Regions from separate parts of the Carnobacterium sp. 1290_CSPC genome, predicted to be linked through region 2. Evidence: predicted binding sites of a transcription regulator. Region 2 holds the regulator's gene; the other holds the start of a gene.
What was found. The regulator NrdR, encoded in region 2, represses ribonucleotide reductase genes. The targets are predictions, from matches to a motif close to ACACNATATATNGTGT.
Positions count from the first base shown of each region.

Region 1 (4,388 bases), on a different contig from region 2:
TAGCGCTGAGTTAAATTGTACTCGGTAACCAGTATTTACTTGAGCATTTCCTTGATCGTCTGTCCAAGGAACACGGAAAGAAATGATTCTTTCTGGAATCGCTAGAACTTGTAGAATGTTTTTTTCTACATATTCAGGATGCTCTTCAATTACTGGCGCAACAGAATCTAAGAATTCGTCTAAAACTTGGATGAATTCTGGTTCAGCTTCGTATTGCTTGTGCCATCTTTCTTGAGTGACCTTAATATATTCTTGTGCATTCATGTTAATTCCTACTTTCTGTTCTTAATTATTACAATATAATGAGAACAGTACTTATTATATACAAAATCGCCAAAGAAGAAAAGTTTTTTACGACAAAATGATAAACATTTTTACACGGAATTTTGAAAGTACCGTCTATTACGTTAGATTATCTGTCATTACCCTACTCCGCTGTCTGAATATCGGTCCATCTATAGTTGATATATGATTGACCTGGTCGGTTGATATCAGATACTTGTGGATTTTCTAAAATTGCTTGATAGGACTGATACGCTGGAATTTGAACAGCATAGTCATCTAAACCAGCTTTTTCAAGCGCAATCAGCGTTTCCCATCTACCACTTGGGTCAAGGGCTTGCGCGCGGCTTTGGGCCACCAATTCATCTAATTGTTCGTATTGGTAGTTCCCCCGGGTAATAGTAGAATCAAAACGTTCTAAATAGTTTATTGGGTCCCCGAAATCAGCTTGCCAGAAAGTGACGCCTAAGTCATAGTCTCCATCAGATAAGGCTGCAAATCGAGCAGATGACGGCATAGTCTTTATGGTAACTTCAATACCCGGCAGGTTTTCTGTTAATTGCGATTGAATATACTCCGCAAAAATTTGACTTTCCTCGTCATCGGCCGCAACCATCTCTAAAGATAATCCTTCTAGGTTAGCCTCCGCCAAACCATTTTCCCAATTTTCTTGGGCAACTTCTAAATTGTAATCTGTTTCAATCGTCGCATCATCTCTAAAATCACCTTCAGTTTCAGGGTTCCAAGCCACTTCACGTGATACGAAGCCGGTGGTAGCAATTGAACCGTTTTGTAGAATATTATTTACAAAAGCTTCCCGGTCGATGGCTTGGTAGAGGGCACGGCGGATATTCAAGTTATCTAATCCCGGTGTTTCGTGGTTAACTTCGATATAATTCGTCCGCGGGATTGGATAAGTTTTGTAGTCTTCATTATTTTGATTTTGGACCGCAAAGTTACCAGTTAATTCGATGACATCTAATTGGCCAGAATCGTATAAATTTAGTGCGGTTGCTGTTTCAGGTAGGTATTGGAAATTAACCGTATCTAAATTCACATTGTCAGCATCCCAGTAGTGGTCATTTTTTGCAAAAGTCCAAGTGTTTCCAGTCGCTGCATCCCATTCAGTCAAAACAAATGGTCCGTTATAGACAGCAGAGTCACTGGTAGACCCGTATTTGTCACCTGCTGCTTCAACTGCCTCTCGATTTTGAGGGTAGTAAGCAGGTACGGTCAAAAGATCTTTAAAGTAAGCTGTTGGATTTTCTAAGGTGATTTCCAAAGTTTTATCATCCACTGCCCGAACACCTAATTCACTGGTATCTAATTCGCCAGCCATGATTTCTGTGGCATTGTTGATTGTACCGTCAAACATATAGGCATAGGGTGCACCCAAGTCAGGATCAACCATTCGTTGCCATGCATAGACGTAATCATCTGCGGTTACAGGGTCGCCGTTTGACCAAGTCGCTGCCTCCTTCAACTGGATGGTGTAGACAGTTCCGTCTTCGGAAACAGTCGGCATATCGTCTGCATCAGCCGCAATTAATTGGTTGTCCAAATCATACGTGTACAAACCGTTATAAAAGTTCATATTGGCTGTGATGGTCGCAATATTCGATGCTGCAAAGGCCGTATCAGCTGATTGAATTTCATCCGTGGATTGGATATTCAATATCTTTTCTGTACTTTCGCCCGAATCACCGCAAGCCGCAAGCATTGCTGCTGCCACTAGTCCCAACGCTATTTTCTTCATATATATTACCTCCCACATTTCTTGATAGCATTTGATTCATTATACAATTGTCCCCCTTGTTTTCAAGTTACAAGTGACAAGGGCTTTTATTTTTGGTAGAATTTAAACTTGGTTGTTTCGATCATTAATAATGAATGAAGTACCAAATTTGCACTTCTAAATACTCATTAAATTTTGATAGATTTGGAAATTCCCATACATCAAGCTTTTAGAACGAGTTACATTTTTTGCAAAAAGATTTTGAGCTAAACAACTTGACTCAGGACTATAAACCCTATATATTGTGTTCATAAGATAAATCACAACTACATGTGGCATATTTAGGGGGATAATAATGGTAACTGTATATACAAAACCAAATTGCATGCAATGCAATTTCACAAAAAAATATCTAACTGAAAAAGAAATCGAATTTCAAACAATCGATATTACAGAATCAGAAGAAGCATTAGCTGAAGTTAAAGGCATGGGCTTCCAAGCTGTACCTGTAATCGTTGCTGAAAACGAAGAAGCTTTCTATGGTTTCCAACCAGACCGTTTAGCAAAATTAGTTTAATCAAATTAAATGAAACGACTGAAGGATAAGCTTCAGTCGTTTTTATAAAAAAAGCGTCACGCCCTTTTCCTCATCATCATGATTTAGGATTTGGACTGTGACGCTTTTATTTGGTTAAATAGAACTTTCTTGTTCTTGATAGTCTGATTCAGCCAAGTCAGCCATGATTTGGTATAAATCACCTGCTGTTAACTGGTCTTTTTCTTCTTTACTAAAATCTTTAATAATTTTACCGTGGTGTAAAAGGATCATCCGGTTACCATATAGTAAGGCATCTTGTAGGTTATGAGTAATCATTAAGGCTGTTAGGTTGTGGTCTTTTACTTGGTCAGATGAAATTTCTAGAATACGTTTAGATGTCTTTGCGTCTAAAGCTGCTGTATGTTCATCTAATAGTAAAATTTCTGGTTTAGTGATAGTTGCCATCAATAAGGCAATCGCTTGTCTTTGCCCTCCGGATAATAAGCCGATTTCAGCATCCAATCGATTTTCTAAGCCTAAATGCAATTGGCTTAATGCCTTTTGGAATTGTTTGCGGTTGTCATCTTTAATAGCTAAACCTAGACCTCGTTTTTGACCGCGTTTCAAAGCTAATGATAAGTTTTCTTCAACGGTCATACGTGGTGCTGTCCCCATTGACGGGTTTTGGAATACTCGGGAAACAAATTTAGCCCGGTCCTCTTCAGCAAGACGACTAATATCTTTATCGTTTAAAGTGATGGCACCTGAGTCTAACAGGAAGGTGCCGGCAATGGCGTTCAATAGGGTTGATTTCCCTGCCCCGTTACCCCCAACAATGGTAATGAAGTCGCCCTTCTCTACTATTAATGATAAGTCATCTAGGGCTGCAAAGGCATCCGGTGTTCGTTTGTTAAATACTTTTTTTGCTTGGTTAATTTCTAATAAGGTCGTCATTATTTAGCCACCTTTCTGTATTCACGGTAGTCAGCCACTTTATTTTGAATGGTTGGAACAGCCAGACATAGAGCAACGATAATTGCTGAGAATAGACGGAAGTCATTCGCTTCAAAGTTCATCATTAAGACAATCGTTAATAGTAAACGATAAATAATTGAACCCACTAGGATCGTGATAAAGCGAACCCCTAATTTCACATTGCGGAATAGGACTTCCCCGATAATAATAGAAGCTAAACCAATAACAACAGTACCAACACCCATTTGAATATCAGCATAGCCGTTATCAGTAGAGACAATGTAACCTGAAACAGCAATCAATCCATTGGCTAGCATGTAACCAAGCATAGTCATTTCTGACGTTTCAATCCCTAGTGATTTAGCCATTTGCATGTTATCACCTGTTGCAATCAAAGCTTGCCCCATTTCTGTTTTAAAGAAATAAGTTAACAGTAAAATAATAGCTACTACAACGATTAAACCAATCACAATGGTATCTACATTACGTGGCAAGGATAAACCAGCAATCGCGTTTTTTAAAGTCGTCACCGTTGATAATGACATGTTGGCCTTACCCATGATTTTCAAGTTGATTGAGTAAATCCCTGTCATGGTAATAATCCCTGCTAATAACGGATTAATTTTCAAGCGCGTTACTAAAAACCCTGTAATAGCACCTGCAGCCATACCTGCTAAAAATGAAATCAACAATGTCGCAAAAGGATCAATATTAAAGTAAAGCATTTGGGCACCAATGGCACCACCCAATACAAACGACCCTTCAGTTGTCATATCCGGTGCATTTAAAATTCTAAAAGTAATATAGATTCCAAGACCCATTACAGCCCAGATTGTCCCTTGAGAAAAAGCACTAATT
Region 1 covers NZ_JVVG01000048.1:5,650-10,037, reverse strand. The annotation lists gene gdhA (NADP-specific glutamate dehydrogenase) at 1-264, opposite strand, end outside; gene AC973_RS03275 (peptide ABC transporter substrate-binding protein) at 428-2,038, opposite strand; gene nrdH (glutaredoxin-like protein NrdH) at 2,373-2,594, shown strand; gene AC973_RS03265 (ABC transporter ATP-binding protein) at 2,709-3,509, opposite strand; gene AC973_RS03260 (ABC transporter permease) at 3,509-4,388, opposite strand, start outside.
Region 1: nrdH (glutaredoxin-like protein NrdH) is a predicted target of NrdR. The motif match lies at 2,310-2,325, and genes of this name have one in related genera.

Region 2 (4,388 bases):
AAAGAAGCTGACCGCAGACTTTTCGGCATAGAGACCATAGTCACCCGCTTGTTCAATTCTTCGGCCTCTTGTTGTTGGATAAAGGCTTCAGTTGGATGATAATCCACATCGATAAAGTTCACGTTCATAATCAAATTTGGCGCATATTGGACGAATTTCTTTTGGCCCAAAGCATCGTTACCGTTCTCGCGCGCAAACTCATATAATTTTGAAAATGATTTCTTCACGATTTCATCTTCAAAGGTTAACTGATGTTTGGCAAGAAAAGCCTGGACATCTGGATCACTTTGAACAATGCCTTCGATTTTTGCTTGTCGCTCTTTGAACATGGGGTTGCGGTTGAACTGCTGTTTTAATGAGTCCCCCACATTTTTCATTTGGTTGTTGTCAGCCATACTTACTCACCTTCTTTTTGATTTAATGAATGCAGTAATTGTTGAATTTCTGCTTCTTGCGCACTTAAGGATGCCTTATTTTCTTGCTTGACTGCCGTGTCTTGCTTAGGCCCTTCTTGGTCACCTGCCTTTGGCGCCACCACTGGTTTTTGATATTTATCCTGTCTTGAATCAGGGTCTAACCATTTTGGTTTAACTGACTGCTTCTGCGTCTGATAACGACCTTTAGCCATCCGGTTTTTTTGTCGTTTTTCATAATTTTCAGCACTCTTCTGTTTACGTTGCTTCAAGTATAACATGGCTTCTTCAGGCTCAACCACCTTGTTTTGACGCCAGTCATCAGCAACACTCTCTAGGTATGAGCGCGTCAGCCGGTTCTGTTCCAACTCAATCAAACAGAATTGCACCATTACATTTAAGGTCGCCGGCTGAATCACTTCTGACTGGATTAACTCAGTAATGGCGTTCCCCTCGGACTTAGTGAGATAGCCGCCCTTTTGTTCCTTAATTGATTTGGCAAAGGCAATTGGTGGATAAGACCTAGCCAATTTAGAAAATGACAACTCTTCTTTTGAGAGCCCTTTCCCTAGCCATTGTTGATCAGCTTGATCTGCCTGCTGGCGGCCTTTGGCCTCTGAAACTGTAATCCGGTCCGTTAAACCGCTACTAGTCCCTTGTATAGATGCCTTTGCTGACTGAACATTGCTTATACCTGTTTGACTGCTCGATTTGTCTAAAGCCAGGCGCTGCAACTTGCGTACGTCAATCGTATTGGTCCTTAGATCAGTCGCTGATAAGGCCAATTCTTTCAAGTCCACCTCATCAAAACCATAGAGTTGATGTAAGGATACAAACATCTCGTTCACTTCAGCTGTAATAGCTTTTTCAGAGATGAATGACGATTGCAGCAACTCTTTTAAGGTGTTCATATCTAAGGTTGAACTAGTGATTGTAGTTGCCTTGGTTTGACTATTTTTAGCTACCAACTTATCCTCAATCTCATCCGAAATGGGATAGTATTGACTTGGTAATCGGTAGACATCTTGGAAAGTAGCAGTCACTTCCGTCCAATCTCCTGATTTCAAGTCTACTGGCATTTTGATTGAAAACTTGTCTAGCATCAATTGATAGCGGTCTTGACCCAACCGGTCCATTAATAGACTAGACATAATTGGATCAGAGAAAATATGCTTAGAATCCAATGGTGCTTGTAATTGATAAATCGTCGTCACATCATCTTGGCTTGTGTGACTACTTTTTTCAAAAACTTGTAATAAGCCAATTGCTTCAAGTTGCCGTCTGGCCTTCACGTATTGCTCCTTACCGGCCACCATTTGTTCCATCAAATCGAAGTGGCGCAAAGGGATTGAGGCAAAGTCAGACAATTGAATATTGGCATATAAAGTCTGGTAAAAGGCGTAGGCAATGCCACCAATAATGGGTTGGTATAGGTGAAGTAGGACTTGCTGGTCAATATCTGAAATCCAGTGGGGTTGGGTAATTTGAACAAGCCCTTTTGGATCTAAATTTTGCCATGGGTATGTCACTGGCATTACCCTCCCTTCTGTGAAATATTTAGTCTGCTACATGACCTTGGTTTGACTCTTCGGGATTCACGTCGCTTTCAGCCTGGTCATTCCGCCCTCTTAATCGCTCGATTTCTCTTAGGAAAACAGTCGGATCCTCAAATTGTCGGTATACGCTAGCATAACGAATATAAGCCACTTCATCAATATCTGGTAAAGCTGCCATCAACAACTCCCCAATTTCAGAAGCTGGCACCTCATTTTGGCTACGAGACCGCAACTCAGATTCAACGTCATTGGCTAACTGTTCAAGTTGGTCAGCTGATACAGGACGCTTTTCAGCAGAACGGATCAGACCACGTAAAACTTTCTCATGAGAAAATTCCTCTCTGGTTCCGTCACGTTTAACGACTAATAAGGGGGTTCGTTCGATGCGCTCGAAAGTGGTAAAACGGGCGCCACATTCTAAGCACTCTCGACGTCGACGAATAGAGGTATTATTCTCCGCTGGTCGACTATCAATTACTTTTAAATTGGTTGAAGCACAATTTGGACATTGCATATATTTGACACCTCTGCTTTCAATTTTAATATACTTGAATAATTGCTCGATTTATTATAGCACAAAGGCTATTCAACCACTATTTTAGCGGTTGAAAACCAGAGATGCCAATCCATGCATCCAGTTGTTGTTCAGTATTTGGAATAGAACCCGAATTATCAATCACCACATCCGCCATCATGGCTTTTCGTTCAATGGACATTTGACAAGTCATTCGTTGAAAAGCTTCAACTGAGGTTAAGTTATCCCGCTGTATTAACCGGTCTAATTGAATGGTTTCTGACACATAAATAACCATCACCTGGTCACATGCATCCGCGAAATTCCCTTCAAATAATAAAGGAATATCCATGACAATCAGTTCATGGCCTTCCGCTTCATACTTGTCTTTTTGACTGTTTAACCAGTCGCGAATAGGTTGACGTAATAGTTCATTCAGTTTCTCTCGTTCCTTATCATCTGAGAAGATAATTTGGCCCAGTTTTTTGCGGTCTAAAACCCCATTAGGAAAGACAATATCCTCTCCAAAATGCGCTTTAACTGACTCTAAACCTGGTTGTCCGGGTTCAACAACCACCCGTGCCCCGTAATCTGCATCGATGACTGGAAACCCGGCTTTCTTAAAAAATTTACTTGCTGTTGATTTACCTGTGGCAATACTGCCGGTTAGTCCTAAAATATGACTCATAGTGCCTCCGTTTTAATTTAAATAGATGATGTAATATATTTCACTGCAAGTGAATGCGCTGGCAATGTGGACAGAAATGCGTTCCTCTTTTAGCCACGCTAATTTTCTCAATCTCAGTGCCGCATCGTGGACAGGGTTGTCCCTTTTTCCCGTAGGCCTTTAAATAATCGGCAAATTGACCATTCTCACCAAAGGTATTGGTATAGGTTCGAATCGTTGTCCCACCAACTTCAATGGCTGACGCCATAATCCGACGACTCTCAGTGATAATGGCTTGGATTTCCTCATCATATAACGATCTAGCGCTTTGTTCAGGGTGGATTTTCGCTGCAAATAAGATTTCATCCGCATAAATATTGCCAATTCCCGCAATAACCCCTTGATCTAAGAGTACTGCCTTGATGGATCTTGTTGTCTTATCAAATCGTTTTTGCAGATAAGTAAAGGTTAAACCGTTTGGCTCAGGACCTAATTTCAGCTTGGCAATCTCTGCTTCAGTATCCGCCTTTTCAACCATATGAATCCGGCCAAACTTCCGAACATCTCGGTAACGAAGGTCATGACCGTCAGTCAGATGACAAATAACATGGGTATATTGGTCTACCGGGCTATCGGTTGGCTCATATAGGTATTTGCCTTCCATTCGTAAATGGGCAATCCATGTCACATCTGTCCAATAGAAAAGTAAAAATTTCCCTACTCGACCTACTTTCTCTAATTGCTGGCCGGGCATCCGTCTCTCAAAAGCCTCCACGCCACCTTCTGCCTGAATAATTCTTGGCCAAGTCACTGTCACAGACGATACTTTCTTGCCAATAACAATTTCTTCTAGACCACGTCTAACCGTCTCCACTTCCGGCATCTCTGGCATCATTACACCACTTTCTACTATCTCTTCTTTATTCTATTCTAATGCAAAACCTGCCTATTGAAAAGACAAGCAGGAGGCAAACCTTGCAAGATATCTGACATACTTGTTCATTTTATTCCATAGGATAGAAAAGAGGTGCCAGTTTGTTTTCACTGCACCTCTTTTTATTCATTATTTAGCTTCATACCAAGTTGCACCGTAATTAGATTCAATTTCTAATGGCACATCTAGTTGAGCTGCTGACCCCATGATTTCAGTTACTAATTTCTCTAGTGTCTCAATTTCATCTTTTGGCACTTCAAAAACCAACTCATCGTGGATTTGTAATAACAGATTAGCTTGTAAC
Region 2 covers NZ_JVVG01000024.1:168,812-173,199, forward strand. The annotation lists gene dnaI (primosomal protein DnaI) at 1-395, opposite strand, end outside; gene AC973_RS02295 (DnaD domain protein) at 398-1,948, opposite strand; gene nrdR (transcriptional regulator NrdR) at 1,971-2,483, opposite strand; gene coaE (dephospho-CoA kinase) at 2,563-3,171, opposite strand; gene mutM (DNA-formamidopyrimidine glycosylase) at 3,212-4,045, opposite strand; gene polA (DNA polymerase I) at 4,214-4,388, opposite strand, start outside.